Regions from separate parts of the Thalassospira sp. NFXS8 genome, predicted to be linked through region 1. Evidence: predicted binding sites of a transcription regulator. Region 1 holds the regulator's gene; each other region holds the start of a gene.

Region 1 (4,002 bases):
TGCGTCAAACGGAATGTGACCTTTTTCTCCTGCCAGAAACCGGTTTTCCAGCCCCGCTCATTGAAATTGAAACATCGCCGACCAACACTTGAAAATGCCGAACCAGAACCTGGACAATATCGGGCGCAATGCCCCGCCGACATCGTAAAACCATCTTGAAAACCTTTATAAACCCATGCCTAAAAGCAACTTTCCCACGCAAACACACACCGTAAAAACCAGATTTACATCGTTTTTTCACCCCGTTTTGCTATGCTGCACGCAACCGGGACCGTTTGTTGACTGGCCGCGAATTTAACGACCCTGGAAGATCATTCATGCCTCATAGCAATGTGCTGTTCGAGCTGTTCCTGATTTTAAGCGCTGCCGTGATTGCAGTGCCCCTTGCCCAGCGTTTGCGGGCCAATTCGATTATCGGGTTTCTGGTGGGCGGGTTGGTGATCGGCCCTTTCGGATTGGGGCTTATTCCCAGCAACAGGGATATTTCCACCGTTGCCGAACTGGGCGTGGTGTTCTTGCTGTTCATGATCGGGCTGGAGCTGTCGCGCGAACGGTTGCGCGTGATTGGCGGCAAATTTGCCGCCCTTGGCGTATTGCAAATTCTGGTGACGCTGGGCGTCGGCTTTATCGCCCTGGTGGCCATTGATTTACCCCTGCCCGCGGCGTTGGTCATTGCTGGCGCGCTGGCCCTGTCATCAACGGCAATCATTCTTAAGCAATTATCCGATGAACGTCAGTTACATACCCGTTTTGGCCGGGCTGCATTGGCGGTTTTGCTGTTGCAAGACGTGTCGGTCGGACCGTTTTTGATCATGGTGCAGGCGGCGGGCAACACCACCAGTACCACCAGCCCGTGGGTCAGTATTCTGGCCGGGTTTGGTGCGGTTGCCCTTTTATTGCTGGCGGGGCGGTATTTATTACGTCCGATGTTTCGCGCCATTGCCGCCCTGCACAACCCCGAACTGTTTGCCATTGGCACCCTGTTTGCGGTGCTGGCTGCCAGCACCCTGACCGAAATGGCAGGTCTTTCCATGGCGCTGGGCGCGTTTATTGCCGGCGTCATGTTGGCCGAAACCGAATTTCGCCACCAGATCGAAGCCGACATTGCCCCGTTTCGCGGGGTGTTTCTATCGCTGTTTTTCATGTCAGTTGGCATGTCGGTCGATATCGGGGTGGTTTACAATCACGCGATCACGGTGATTTTGGGCGTGGCGGCCCTGCTGTTGATCAAGGCCGCAATCCTGTTTGTACTGTCGCTGGCAACACGGTTTGACCGTGCCGTTTCGATCCGCATTGCAATGGGGCTTGCGGGCGGCGGCGAATTTGCCTTTGTCATGTTTACACTGGCCGCCCAAAACGGTGCCATCACACCCGATCTTGCCGCCATTCTTGTGCCGATTGTTGCCATTTCCATGGCCGTAACACCCAGCCTGATCAGCCTGGGCAAAAAGCTGGAAGATATCCTGCACCCGCGCGAAACCGACCAGCTTGGTGAAATTGAAAGCCACACCGAAGGGGTTGAACATCATGTGCTGATTATTGGCTGTGGCCGCGTTGGCCGCGTTTTGGCGCGTTTGTTAAAAACCCGGAATATTCCCTTTATCGTGCTGGAATCCGACGCCCAGCAAGTTGCACGGGGCCGTGCCGAAGGATTACCGGTTTATTTTGCCGATGGCTCGCGTCCGGAAAGTTTTCGGGCGGCCCATACCGATCAAGCCCATGTGGCCGCCGTTGCCATGGGCACCCCGCATGAAACCGAAAAAACCGTGGCCTTGCTGCGCCAGCATTACCCGCATTTAAAAATTTTCGCCCGCGCCCAGGACATTTCCCATATCGGCGCATTGGCCCGCAGCGGTGCCAATGCCGCCATCCCCGAAGTGTTGGAAACCGGCCTGCGCCTGTCAGACCATGTATTATCAGCCTGCGATGTCCCCCAGGATGAAATTGATACCGAAATTGCCAAATTCCGCCGTGCCGACATGCTGCTGATGAACGAACTGGCACCACGCGCGCCATCACATTCACCCGGCAGCGCCACAAAACCGATCAGTGCGCCATCTACGGCACCCGCAACGGCGACGGCCAAAACCACCGCTTCCGCCCCCCTGTCCGGCGAAAAGCCATAACGAAGGGCGACAATATTTCAATATTGTATAAAACAAGGCCCTGTCATGTGACAGGGCCTTGTAATTTCAGTGTAAATTGCGAAATTCTGTCACAATTTACTTAAATAAAAATGCCGGTTACGCAGCGGCATCATCGTCAAGGGCATAGCCCGCCGCACGAACAGTCCGAATAACGTCCTTGGTGCCTTTAACATCGTTCAATGCTTTGCGCAGACGGCGAATATGCACATCTACCGTGCGGGTTTCGACATAGATATTCGGCCCCCAAACGGCGTTAAGTAACTGTTCGCGCGAGAAAACCCGCCCCGGATGTTCCAGAAAATACCGCAACAGGCGAAATTCTGTCGGCCCCAGATGGATCGGTTTGCCACTGCGGTTAACCCGGTGCGCGGCCAAATCCATTTCGATATCAGAATAGATCAACTGCCCCTGTGGTTGCGCCGGACCCGACCGACGCAAAAGCGCACGGATACGGGCCAGCAATTCGCCAATGGCAAAGGGCTTGGTCACGTAGTCATCGGCACCGGTATCAAGGCCACGAATACGGTCGCCTTCTTCGCCGCGTGCGGTCACCATAATCACCGGCAAATCCCGGCTTTCCGGTTTCCGGCGGATCTGGCGGCACACCTCGATCCCCGACATGACCGGCAACATCCAGTCGAGCAAAACCAGATCAACATGGGTTTCAGCCATGATTTTCAAGGCTTCGTCGCCATCACCGGCTTCGACAACATTCATGCCTTCGCGTTCAAGGTTATAGCGCAACATCGTAACGATGGCGGCTTCATCCTCGACAATAAGAACCGTAGGATCCATCCTGTTATTCCCCTGCCTCGTTGGGTTCAATCACAGCAAAATTGGCAGCGTCATTTTTCGGACGGCCATCAACGGGCAAATCTTCACCCTTGATCCGGTAATAGATCGTTTCAGCGATGTTGGTGGCATGATCGCCAATACGTTCAATGTTTTTGGCAATGAACAAAAGATGGGTCGATGCGGTAATGTTGCGCGGATCTTCCATCATATAGGTCAGCAATTCGCGGAACAGCGAATTGTACATATCGTCCACTTCCTGGTCCCGCGCCCAAACGCGCTGGGCCTTTTCGGCATCGTTTTCGATATAGGCGTCCAGAACGTCCTTGATGATTTCCTGGGCCAGGCGCGCCATGTTGGGAATAACCTGAACCGGGCGGATCGGCGCCATCTGGTTAAGAACCTGTGCGCGTTTGGCAATGTTCTTGGCCAGATCGCCAATGCGTTCGAGATCGTTCGACAGTTTCAATGCCGTAACGACCTGTCGCAAATCATCGGCCATCGGCTGACGCAGGGCCAGAACACGTACAGCAAAATCCTGCACTTCCTGTTCTAGCTTATCAATCCGCAGGTCCGAAACAATGACCTGTTCGGCCAGTTCGGAATCGCGTTTTGAAATGGCGCGAATGGCCGAAATCAGCTGGCTTTCGGCCAAACCGCCCATTTGCGAAATGATATTGTTCAACCGTGTCAGTTCATCGTCAAATGAACTGACGATATGGCTTTCTTCTTTTCTCATCGTATTACCTCCTGCCCGGCTTAGCCGAAGCGCCCAGTGATATAGCCTTTGGTGCGTTCGTCTCGCGGGTTGGTAAAAATTTGGTCCGTTTCGCCGACTTCCACCAGTTTACCCAGGTGGAAAAAAGCCGTGCGCTGCGACACACGCGCGGCCTGCTGCATGGAGTGAGTGACGATGACAATTGTGTAGTTCGAACGCAGCTCGTCGATCAGTTCCTCGACCTTGGCGGTCGCGATCGGATCAAGCGCGGAACAGGGTTCATCCATCAAAATAACTTCGGGGCTGACCGCAACGGCACGGGCAATGCACAGGCGTTGCTGCTGC
Region 2 (4,002 bases), on a different contig from region 1:
CCCTGACGTTCCAAACCGATAAATGCATAGGGTGTACCGTTGACATAGCCACTGGTAACCCCTTCCGGTTCCGGGCCTTTATCATCCGAACGATCATCAAAACTGCCATTTTCACTGCTGTCAGAATTAAAATTCTTCGCAAAATGCACAGACAGATATTGTTCGAACTGGTCCCCGCTGTCAAAAATCATCCCGGCCTGCTCGTTCAGCACCGAAAATGACCGCCCGCCGAAGGTATAAAGCTGGTCAAAATCACCGTCCCCATCCAGGTCACCCTGTGCCGTTGTGACTTTCAGGCGGCCAAGATTTTTCTTTTCCTGCAATGTTTTCGCATCAGGAAACGCCGTCGGGTCCAACTTTAAATCGCCAATGCGAGCCTCTTCGCTATACCCGGCATAATCACGAGAATCGCCTTCATTGGCGATAATAAAATAGTTTTTCCCATCAATTTCAATACCATCAATAGTGTCAGGCATATACATGCCAAACACCGGCCACGGCTTTATATTGATGGCATCATCCTTGTTGCTGGCATCAAGGGCATTTACAGAATGGTTTTTAAAACCAAGGCCAACAACATCCGTCACCCGTGCGGTTGCAATATCAACAATCGCGATAGCGTTGTTTTCCTGCAATGTCACATAGGCTTTGCTGCCATCGGCGCTAACCGCAATATATTCCGGTTCCACATCCTGGGCGACGCTGGATGTACCGGGATTTGCCGTGCGCATGCCAACCGGCAAATCACTATTATTTAGCCCCTCAAAGGTGGCAAATCTGACATTTTCATCTGTAATTTTAGAAATATCCGACGGCACAGAAATAACGGCAACGCTTCCTTCCGGGTCGTTATCAAACGCATCATTCGGTTCACCTTCATTGGCTACCAGCACATATTTACCGTCATGGGTAAATTTGATCATGTCTGGCAGTGCACCAACCGTTACGGCTGCTTTGAAGTGACCATCAACGTCAAAAAAAACGGCCTTTCCAGGTGCTTGCTTGTCGGTGTTTTCAACTGCTGCAACAACCAGCCCATCATGTACCGAAACACTGTTGGCTGCCTTACCCCATTTTGCCAGGTCGATTGTCGAAATTTTGCGCACATGCAGCGGGTCGGCCAAATCAAGAATATCAATTCCCTTATCGCCACCATTGACAACAAATGCCCGTTTGCTGGCCCCATCAAACGTAACAATTTCAGCACCACCTTCATCAAACAATTGTGTCCGATATTCACCCAGCGGCGTAATCGACAGCGAACGTAGCGGGCTGTTGGCGCTACGCAATGAAATGCTGTTTTTCATTTGTGCAGCATTACCTGTGCTGGCCAATAAAAAGCCCGAAATGGCAACACCTGCCAGCAATATGGAACGACGCATGACTTGGCCCTTTGTATTAATAAAATTTGTTAAGCCACGCACAATGGGACAAGGGCGTAACAGTTTCATGACCGTAATATGATGCTTTGATAAATATCTTTGCAAATGCTGTGCGCCATTCACGCCACTGAACCGTATTAGAAAGGTAGCATTTTCAACAGGAAACGCATTTACCATGACCTTACAAAAAATTGCAGTGATCGGCGCGGGTATTACCGGGTTAAACGCAGCCTGCATTCTTCACCTGGCAGGTCTGGACGTGCATGTTTTTGAAAAAAGCCGGGGCCTTGGTGGACGACTGGCAACACGGCGCAGCGATTTTGGAATATTTAATCATGGTGCGCAATTTGCCACAGCCCACCACCCCGATTTTATCAAATACGTGAAAATGGCCCAACAAAAAGGTGCCGCAGAACAATGGGTTCCTACACCCCATGTGCCACAGCAAAACAATAACACCCGTTCCATACCTGGTGGCTCGCTCGACAGGCAAAACCATCAAGATAGCAATGCTGGCTGGTTCCGTGGCACGCCAGCAATGAACAATCTGGTGGCACCTCTTGATTGTGGTTTTACCATCAACAAAAACACCCGCATCTCCGCAATCCGCCCACTGGATAATGAACAGTTCGAACTGTTCAGTCAGGAAGGACCACGTTCCGGGCACCGTATAAAACCACAGTCTCATGGCATCTTTGACGGCGTTATCGTTGCCATACCCGCACCGCAATGCGCCGAAATTCTCATGCCATTGTCGCCCAGGTTTGATGGCATTGGCGATGTTACAATGGCACCTTGCTGGGCTGTCATGATCGCATTCCAAAACAAGGCAGCAACGGGTTTTGATGTTTTACCCGATGCCCATCCCGATATTGCATGGATCGGACGTAACCCGAATAACGCGCCTTCCGCAGCACCAGACAATATGTTTGACCGCTGGACAATTCACGCATCCCCACAATGGTCATACGACCATCTGGAAGATGACGCCGAAACAGTCGGCCATCTGATAGAAACCCGCCTGCAATCATTGTTTAAAGACATGAACATCACCACCCCGCCAATTGTTATGCGGCAAGCCCATCGCTGGCGTTATGCCCGCACAATCAAGCCACTGGGCCAAAGCCACCTGTCATCGCTTGATGGCCGGATCGTTGCCGCTGGCGACTGGTGCATGGGCGCAAGGATCGAAGCTGCGTTTCAAAGCGGCGAATCAGCCGCCCGTGCAATCATGGCGGTTTGTAAATAGTCCGTGCCTGCTATACCAAAGCTTGTTGATCAAAACCGGCCAACAAGCCCCTCAATCGGCGTGCGGGCTCGACAAAGCCCTTGCCTTTCGCCGCACGGGCCGCCCGACGCCAACGCACCGATCCAATGACCGATAAGTGCGTCTTCGTATTAAAACTTGTGCGACTGCAGCCCAAACAGAAAGGCAGCGCCACGTACGGCGCTGCCTTTGTAAAATCCAAGAAAACCCGGAAAGATCAGGATTGCAACGTTCGCAATTCTGCAATCAGGCCTGCGGTCGAGGCATCGCGCTGGTCTGCACTTTCAGCCCCTTGCACCATCGGCAACAGCTCCTTTGCCAACTGTTTGCCAAGTTCAACACCCCACTGGTCATAGGAATTTACATTCCAAACAACACCCTGAACAAAAATCTTGTGTTCATACATGGCAATCAACCGCCCCAGCGTGAACGGGTCCAACTGGCGATACAGGATCATGGTGCTGGGTTTATTCCCGGCAAAAACCTTATGCGGTGCCAAAACATCGATTTCATCGGCAGCTATACCTTGTAAATCAAGCTCCTGGCGCACTTCTGTTTCGGTTTTACCAACCATCAGGGCTTCTGCCTGGGCAAAACAATTGGCCACCAGTTTGTCATGGTGATTTTGCAAGTCATGAAGCGGTTTTGCCGCAATCAAAAAATCAACCGGGATAAGTTCGGTTCCCTGATGGATCAACTGATAAAAGGCATGCTGCCCATTCGTACCAGGTTCGCCCCAGATCACCGGCCCGGTAGAAGTTTGTACCGGCTTGCCATCGCGGGTAACAGATTTACCATTACTTTCCATATCGGCTTGCTGCAAATAAGCCGGCAAACGCGATAAATGCTGGTCATAGGGCAAAATAGCGTGGCTGGATGCCCCCAGAATGTTGCGATACCACACCCCGATCAACCCCAGAATAACCGGAATATTTTCCGCCAGCGGAGCCGTTTTGAAATGCTCGTCCATTGCGGCACCGCCGCGTAGCATTTCTTCAAACCGGTCATAACCAACAGCCAATATAATCGGCAAACCAATAGCCGACCACAGGCTGTAACGGCCACCAACCCAGTCCCAGAAACCAAAGGCATTTTCAGTATCAATGCCAAATTCGGCAACTTTGTCCAGCGCTGTAGAAACCGCAACAAAATGCTTTGCCACTGCCGCATCATCGCCAAGCGCATTCACCAGCCATGACCGCGCAGAATAGGCATTGGTCAGGGTTTCATCGGTAGTGAAGGTTTTTGAAGCGATGATAAACAGGGTTGTTTCCGCATCCAGGCCCTTTAGCGTATCAACAATATGGGCCCCGTCGACATTGGAAACAAAATGGCAGGTAATCCCGTCAATAT
Region 3 (4,002 bases), 500 kb from region 1:
CAGGGGAGTGGCGGCTTTCTGGGGCAAAAGGATGTACCGGAATTTAAAAACCTGAAACTGGGTGTGACCGCTAAAAACCTGGAACCGTTTGTTAAATTAACCGGCATCACCTTGCCCGCCCCGGCGGCAAATTATAAGTCGATGAAGGTTGATGTCGCCCTTAACGGTGCCATTACCGGGCCAAACCTGGATGCCAGCCTGTCAAATTCGACCATGCAGGTGGCCCTGAAAGGCCAGTTACAAGACCTGTTAGGGGATGCGCCTGGCCTTAAAGGCAATATTACCGCACAGGCAGGCAGCCTTAACCGGGCCTTGCCGCTGGTGGCCCCTACATATGAGCCGTCGGGTGATCTGGGCCGTTTGGCGTTGCAAGGCACAGTCGATGGGAATGCCAAAAACGTTGCCGTTAATATTGCCAAACTGGCCATTGGGGCATTTGAAACCAGTGGCACAGTTAAAATGGATGCAACGGGCGAGCGGACCAAACTTGATGTCAGTCTGAAGGGCGGCACGTTAAAGGTTGATCCGTTTTTACCGGCATCGAAACGGGCGGCACTTGATGTGCCGCGTACCGGGATGCGCCGGGCGGCATTGCCCGCATTTGACAATGAATTGTTAACCCGTGTTGATGCCCGCGATGGCACCCCATGGGATGATAACGTGATCGACGTTTCAGCCTTGCGTCTGATTGACGGTACCATTGCCATTGCGCTGAACCAGCTGGACTACGATCATTTCTCGCTGGTGAACCCGGACCTGTCGGTAAAGATGGATCAGGGACTGGTGACGATCGACAAGCTGACCGGCAAACTTGGTGATGGTCCGCTGGATGTTTCGGGGACGTTTGATGCCCGCAAGGACACCCCCAAGCTGGATTTGACCGGGACGCTGGATAACGCAAATGTTGCCAGGGTTTTCCCGATCCGGGTTGCCAATGATGATGTGACAGGTACGGCAGGGGCCAAATTTACGGTAACGGCAACCGGCAATACCTCGCGTGCGCTGGTTAAGGCATTAAACGGCACAGCGAATTTCATGCTTAAAGACATTCGCTTTAGCAATGCGGGCAAACGATCAACCGATCCCAAGCTGGACCTGCGTGCCTTGCTGCGTCAGGGGCCGGCAGCCATGGTGGTGGAAGGCGTTGGTAATAACGACCTGTTGCGGACGCTGGATGCCGATTTGCAAATTACCAACGGTATTGCCAAAACCACCCGTGTCGATGCGACATCACGTGTGGGCACCGCCGATGCCAACGCGACGCTTGATTTGCCAAAATGGATTATGGATACCGAGGCTGATTTTGATTTTTCCGAAAAAATCAACGATCTGCCGCCATTCAGTGTTTATGCCAAAGGTAAAATCGACGATCCCGCAATTAGTGGCCGTATGGACAAGGTGGCGGTTAAAACCCTGGAAAACCTGCTGGGCAAGGCATTGGGCAACAAAAAGTCCGATAGCGGCGAAAGCCAGTCTGACGGGGACAAGGCCAAGGATGCCGCCAAAGGTGTTCTCAAGGGATTATTGAACCAGTTTGGCCGCTAAATTTTCGGGCCGAAAATGATTGAAACAGCAAAAACAGCTCCGGTTTCGGGGCTGTTTTTGTATTTGGGGCGGGCTTGCAATGCCGGCATGTTCATAAATCTGCAAAAAAACCTTAACAAATGGTGATTGCTTCGACATGATCCGCCCGTCGATTCCCCTGCAAAGGTTATGGTTGCTATGGTCGCGAAAAAGACGGCGCTCGATAAAGACCTGAAATGGCAGCGGCGAATGGACGCCGGTGTTGGTGAAACAGCCTCGCTCAGTGCAAAACTGGGTTTATCGCTTGTTTTTCTGCTGGCGTGCAGCGCATTTGTTGCCTTTCACATGGGCGGGCTGCCGCGAAGTGGCTTCCTGATTGCTGCCGCTGTTATTGGCGGTTACATGGCGCTTAACATTGGTGCCAACGATGTTGCCAACAATGTTGGTCCTGCTGTCGGTTCGCGTGCGCTTACCATGCTGGGGGCGTTGCTGGTGGCAGCGGTGTTCGAGGCGGCCGGGGCGATTCTGGCCGGCGGTGATGTGGTCAGTACCATTAAAAACGGTATTATCGACCCTGCCCAAATGCCCGATGCCCAAACCTTTATCTGGGTGATGATGGCAGCCCTGCTGGCAGCGGCCCTGTGGCTTAATCTTGCGACATATCTTGGCGCACCTGTTTCCACCACCCATTCCATTGTCGGCGGGGTGATGGGGGCCGGTATGGCCGCTGTGGGCACCCACGCGGTGAACTGGTCCAATATGGGGGCCATCGCGGCAAGCTGGGTAATTTCGCCGGTACTGGGCGGGGTGATTGCCGCCGGGTTTTTGGCCTTTATCAAATTCAAGGTTTTATATGTGCCTGACCGGGTAACGGCGGCGCGTAAATGGGTGCCGCTTCTGGTGAGTATCATGGTGTCTGCTTTCACCATGTATCTGATGATGAAGGGCATTAAAAAGATCTGGAAGGCCGATACATTCACCATCATTTTAATTGGTGTTGCTGCTTTTGCCCTGACCTTGTGGCCGGTGCGCAAGGCGGTCTTTCGCGCCTCGGCCGATATGACCGGACGGCGCAAGGAAATCGCTTCGCTGTTTCGTATTCCCCTTATTGTGTCGGCGGCCTTGTTGTCTTTTGCCCATGGCTCAAACGATGTTGCCAATGCGATTGGGCCGCTTGCGGCAATCGTATCCGGTGTTGATCAGGGCCAAATTGTGACCTCGGCACCCATTCCGATCTGGGTGATGGTGATCGGGGCGCTGGGTATTTCGGCGGGGTTGATTTTGTTCGGACCAAAACTGATCAAAACCGTTGGCAGCAAAATTACCAAGCTGGACCCGATCCGCGCCTATACGGTGGCCCTGTCGGCGGCATTAACCGTTATTGTCGCATCGGCCTTTGGCCTGCCGGTCAGTTCAACCCACATTGCGGTCGGTGCGGTGTTTGGTGTCGGCTTCCTGCGGGAAACCCTAAGCCATCGTCGCCGGTTGCAGGATGCGCCAATGCTGATTGGTGAGGGCAGCGGCCTTAGCGCGCAAAAGCAGGATATCGAAGCCCTGCGCCAGATGGACCCGGCCCTGGCCGACCGGGCCGAACGCAAATTGCACAAACGCCTTTTGGTGCGCCGCCGTTATGCCCTGACCATTGCCACAGCATGGATTGTAACGGTGCCTGCAGGGGCATTTTTGGGTGCCCTTCTATTCTTTACCATCCGTGGCATGATGCTGTGATGATGGCACAGGTTCGCAGCGTTTCTCCATAATCCCCGGAGCAATGCGCGATCTGCGGCAATGGCCGGAATGCCCTTTGGGTGTTTCGGCCATTGTTTTTTGTGCTTGACCGGTAAAGGTGCGGCGCGTAAACAACGCGCACTATTTTTGCGACCCATTTTGCGCATCGTCGTTCCGGATACCGGCACCGCGAGATTTGCTATGCGCGGGTTTTACCAACAAGGTTCTAGAAACATGAAAGCCATCATTGCAGGCATTCTGGCAATGGCCGCCACGGTTGTCGCCTCAAACATTCTGGTCGAATATCCGTTGCCTGGTGTTCTGGCCGACTGGCTGACGTTTGGGGCCTTTACCTATCCGGTCGCGTTTCTGGTAACCGATCTTACCAACCGCGCACGCGGGGCCGGTGCCGCACGGTTTGTGGTGCTGTCGGGCTTTGCCATTGCCGTTGTGCTGTCGCTGATGTTTGCCGATACCCGCATTGCCATTGCCTCGGGCACGGCGTTTCTGGTGGCGCAATTAATGGACGTTACCGTGTTTAACCGTCTGCGCCAGGCAAGCTGGTGGAAGGCGCCGCTGGTTTCCTCGACCATTGGGTCGATGCTTGATACCGTATTGTTTTTCTCCATCGCCTTTGCGGGCACCGGCCTTCCGTGGCATACATGGGCACTGGGCGATTTTTCGGCCAAAATGATTATGGCGATGACGTGTCTGGCCCCGTTCCGCATATTGATGACAGTTATTCGTCCG
Region 4 (4,002 bases), on a different contig from region 1:
GAGGTTGGAAACATAACCAAAATCCGTTTGTGAACACTGTTTAATAACGTTGACAGAAGAAAAAATATTGTCAACACTGTTTTTAAACGACGTTCAGAAACTATTTTCAGGAGGGTTGAATGGCGCGACCCAGGCGATATGACTATGCGGAACTGCGCGTCGAGGTGATCCGTGCTGCGCGCACCCTGTTGCAAGAAGGTGGGCCTGCGGCGTTAACCGCGCGGGCGCTGTCAAAGGCAGTCGGGGTTACCAGTGGCACGATCTACGGGCAATTTGGCGATTTACATACTGTGTTGCTGGAGGTTAACCGCGATACATTCAACGAATTAACCCAAATGATCGAAGCCTTGCCCAATGATGAACCTGAACCCTGGTTGTATGCGCTGGCCGAGGGGTATGTAGAGTTTATGTTAAGCCGACACGGTGTTTGGCAGGGCTTGTTTGAAGGGCCACGCGTAACCGAAAAATTCCCTGACTGGTACATGGAAACCATTCACGGGCTATTGGCACGAATTGCGAAACCTCTGGCACAAATCGCGCCGGCGACAGATGCCTTTGCCCGCGCGGAGGAACTGTTTGTTGCAGTTCATGGCGGGGTGGCACTGGCGGCAGTTGGCAGGTTGGATATGGTATCTTCACGTTCTGCCAATGTTTTGGCGCGCGAGGCCGTTGCCACCATGATCGGCGCAATTTCAAAAGCCCCATAATGCACCATGAAATGTCTGGGTTTCGTGGTTTGCGAGGCGGGTTAAAAACTCGCCAAACCAGATATCGGCGGATGGAGATGCAGTGTGGACGTGTTTGTGGTTGAAAGGGCCGCATTCTGGCCGCACCGTGCCCAATCACCTGCTTTTGATCACGCGTGCAGGGCGGCGGTTATTTGCCGCTCGCCCCGCTATCTGGCGGTTAATGCACCCGGTAAATATCGTAATGGATGGTTTTTTCATCGCCGAAATCAGCATGATCGGGGATATAGGGCCGGGGTGGTGAATGATCTATCAGTGACCATGTGCCATCGTCGCCTAATGCCTGCAACGTGTTGGCAAATTTGCCATCATACAGGTCCACGCGATGGCTAAAAACATGATGCCACCCGCCTGCACAAGGCGCGAAAACTCGCGCATTAATCCTTCGATATTATCAACATAGGTTAGCGCGCCAATACATTGGGCAGCGGCAAAGCTGTCATCGGCAAAATCGAGTTGCTGGTTCATGTTCTGGATTTTCAGGGTTTGGTAACACCCCTTTGTTTTTGCCTGTTTTAAAGACTCAGGCGAAATATCAATACCGGTAATATGGGAATATCCCTGGTTCGATAATTCCAGCCCGGTCAGGCCGGTGCCACATCCGGCATCCAGGATCGGGTTGTTGGTGGCTATTCCGTGTTGTCTTATTAATTTTGCGGCCTCGGCCGGGGCGCGATAGCCCATCGCCAGCAAATCCTTTTCATAGGACGTTGCCCATTTATCGTAATAGGCGGCCAGGGCATCGGGGCTGGCATGGGTCATATTGACCAGGTCGGATGCGGTATCGGAAACAGAATCATGGCTGGTGTTGCCATCGCTGGCATCTACCATTTTTCACCTCGCTGATGTGGGTTTTGATTTTATTATGAGGGCATCAGTAACGCACAGGGACCGCCTTATTGCAAGGTGCGGCCCATAAACCGCAATATTGTCGTGGTTTTCAAGGGCGACTAAGTGGCTATTTATCCCGGAAAACGGGGTGCCCGCCAGTGTCGGATCGATTGTTATTTGGAATGACATCAAAGTTTTATCAAACCGTCACAGATCATCGCTAAGGTTTCTGAACTGCCTGTTCCTGTTCAGGGGCTTCCCGGGTGGTTCCATTCTTCTGGCCTCTCTTTACAACATTACCTTCGTTATCAAGGATCATAGTCATGAATAGCCCAACCGGCATTTCCCGCCGCTCGTTGCTTGGTATTCTCGCGGGCGCACCGTTCCTACCATTGCTTGAAACATCGGCCTTAACCATGATTGGTGGCTCGTCCGCCTTTGCTGCCACCAGTAAAAACCGGGTTAAATCAATTGAATTTGTTGGCATGAAAGCACCGACAAGCGATGCTGAACGTGCCACCACCACCGTCAATTCCGGCCTGATTGCCACCTATGAAAATGGTGCCACCCAAAATTTCAAACTGGCATACAAGCCGCTTTTCATCACCGGTGACGAAGTATCGGACGGCAAGGGCGGCAAGGTTGTTGCCGGGGGCTATCGCGACATCAACAACAAACCGATCATTGATGAAAGCGCGCCCGACAAACGCCAGTTCTTTTCCGATTGCCCCGATGGCTATAGCCTGATCAAACTTGATGGCGCCAAAGTACCGGGTGTTAAAGGCAATACCGTGTTTGCCGTGGTTCAGTTTGAATATACTTCGCGCGCGTTTGATGGCACCGACATGTATGGCAAACTGCCATCGCCGATTGCCGTTCTGACCTTTGATCAGGACCCGAAAAGTGGCGAACTTAGCCTGGTTCAGTATCACCCGGTTAACACCAGCAGCGTGCATGGCCTGTGGATTACCTGTGCCGCCAGCCTGTCGCCGTGGAACACCCATTTGTCGAGCGAAGAATACGAGCCGGATGCGACCAAAGCCGCCGCGTCGGAAGAATTTCAGACCTATAGCAAAAGCCTTTACGGCGACCCGACAAAAGCCAATCCGTATCATTACGGGCACCTGCCCGAAGTGGTGGTAAATGCCGATGGTACAGGCGAGATCAAAAAGCATTTCTGCCTTGGCCGTATTTCGCACGAACTGGTCCAGGTTATGCCCGACCAGCGCACGACCCTGATGGGCGATGACGCCACCAATGGTGGCCTGTTCATGTTCATCGCTGACAAACCAACCGACCTGTCATCGGGCAAACTTTACGTTGCCCAGGTAAACCAGCGCGAAGGTGTTGATCTTGATAAAGGCGGCAAGTTCGATCTGAAATGGATATTGCTGGGTCACGCCACCAGCGACGAAATCAAGGCCCTGGCCGATAAACTGACCGCAGCTGACATCATCGACGTTGCCCTTGAAGATCCGAAAGACGACAGCTTTACCGCCATCCAGTTTAGCGGCAAACAACAGTGGGTTCGCATCAAGCCGGGCATGGAAAAGGCTGCCGCTTACCTTGAAACGCACCGATATGCACCGCTGGTTGGCGGCACGCTTGCCTTTACCAAAATGGAAGGCACCACCGTTAACGCCAGGGACAAAATTGGCTATTCCGCCATGTCCTATATCTATAAATCCATGAGCGACGGCAAAAGCGGCATCAAGGTTGATCAGATCAAAGCCGGTGCGGTTTACGCATGGCCAATGACAGGTGGTCAGACCGATAGCGAAGGCAACGCCATTGACAGCGATTGGGTCCCGGTTCACATGGCTGCCGTGCCGGAACTGGTCGGTCACGATCTTGCAACTCCGGATGAAATCGGCAATACCGCTGATATTGACCGCATTGCCAACCCGGACAACATCAAGTTTTCCGAAAAAATGCGTACCCTGTTTGTCGGCGAAGACAGCGGCAACCACGTTAATAACTTCCTGTGGGCCTATAACGTCGACACCAAAAAGCTGGACCGTATCCTGTCCTGCCCGGCCGGTGCGGAATCAACCGGTTTGCATGCTGTTGATGACATGAACGGCTTTGCCTACATCCTCAGCAACTTCCAACACCCAGGTGATTGGGAAAAAGGCCTGCATGACAAGGTTAAAGAAAGCCTTGAACCGCTGATTGACGCCAACTACCGCGACCGTTTTGCCGGTGGTGTTGGCTATATCCACGGTATTCCTGTCGAAGGCTGAGAACTGAATTTATGATGGCTGGCAAGGCTTGTTTGTGTGACAGTTTCTCGCGCAATTGGCTTTGCCAGCCGTTTTTATTTGTACGGCACATTGTCGAGTTTGTGATCCGCAAGTTTAAAGGGTGTCGACGCTCAAACAACCGGTTATCAAATATCCCCCTGTCGGCGCTTCCCAATCCACCA

What was found. The regulator PhoB, encoded in region 1, activates phosphate uptake and scavenging genes when phosphate is short. The targets are predictions, from matches to a motif close to TNTCATAAAACTGTCA.
Region 2: a site for PhoB is predicted at 1,440-1,455, ahead of J4E05_RS00430 (choice-of-anchor I family protein). Genes of this name have one in related genera too.
Region 3: a site for PhoB is predicted at 1,635-1,650, ahead of J4E05_RS14910 (inorganic phosphate transporter). Genes of this name have one in related genera too.
Region 4: a site for PhoB is predicted at 1,772-1,787, ahead of J4E05_RS00080 (PhoX family protein). Genes of this name have one in related genera too.

What each region holds. Positions count from the first base shown of each region.
Region 1 is NZ_JAGEMF010000002.1:775,394-779,395, reverse strand. Features, by position in the region: gene J4E05_RS12700 (cation:proton antiporter domain-containing protein) at 318-2,126, shown strand; gene phoB (phosphate regulon transcriptional regulator PhoB) at 2,244-2,942, opposite strand; gene phoU (phosphate signaling complex protein PhoU) at 2,947-3,678, opposite strand; gene pstB (phosphate ABC transporter ATP-binding protein PstB) at 3,699-4,002, opposite strand, start outside.
Region 2 is NZ_JAGEMF010000001.1:92,435-96,436, reverse strand. Features, by position in the region: gene J4E05_RS00430 (choice-of-anchor I family protein) at 1-1,382, opposite strand, end outside; gene J4E05_RS00425 (NAD(P)/FAD-dependent oxidoreductase) at 1,558-2,631, shown strand; gene pgi (glucose-6-phosphate isomerase) at 2,867-4,002, opposite strand, start outside.
Region 3 is NZ_JAGEMF010000002.1:1,277,771-1,281,772, forward strand. Features, by position in the region: gene J4E05_RS14905 (AsmA family protein) at 1-1,545, shown strand, start outside; gene J4E05_RS14910 (inorganic phosphate transporter) at 1,723-3,252, shown strand; gene J4E05_RS14915 (queuosine precursor transporter) at 3,487-4,002, shown strand, end outside.
Region 4 is NZ_JAGEMF010000001.1:12,585-16,586, forward strand. Features, by position in the region: gene J4E05_RS00070 (TetR/AcrR family transcriptional regulator) at 120-707, shown strand; gene J4E05_RS00075 (class I SAM-dependent DNA methyltransferase) at 1,023-1,577, opposite strand; gene J4E05_RS00080 (PhoX family protein) at 1,901-3,820, shown strand; gene J4E05_RS00085 (TIGR03862 family flavoprotein) at 3,935-4,002, opposite strand, start outside.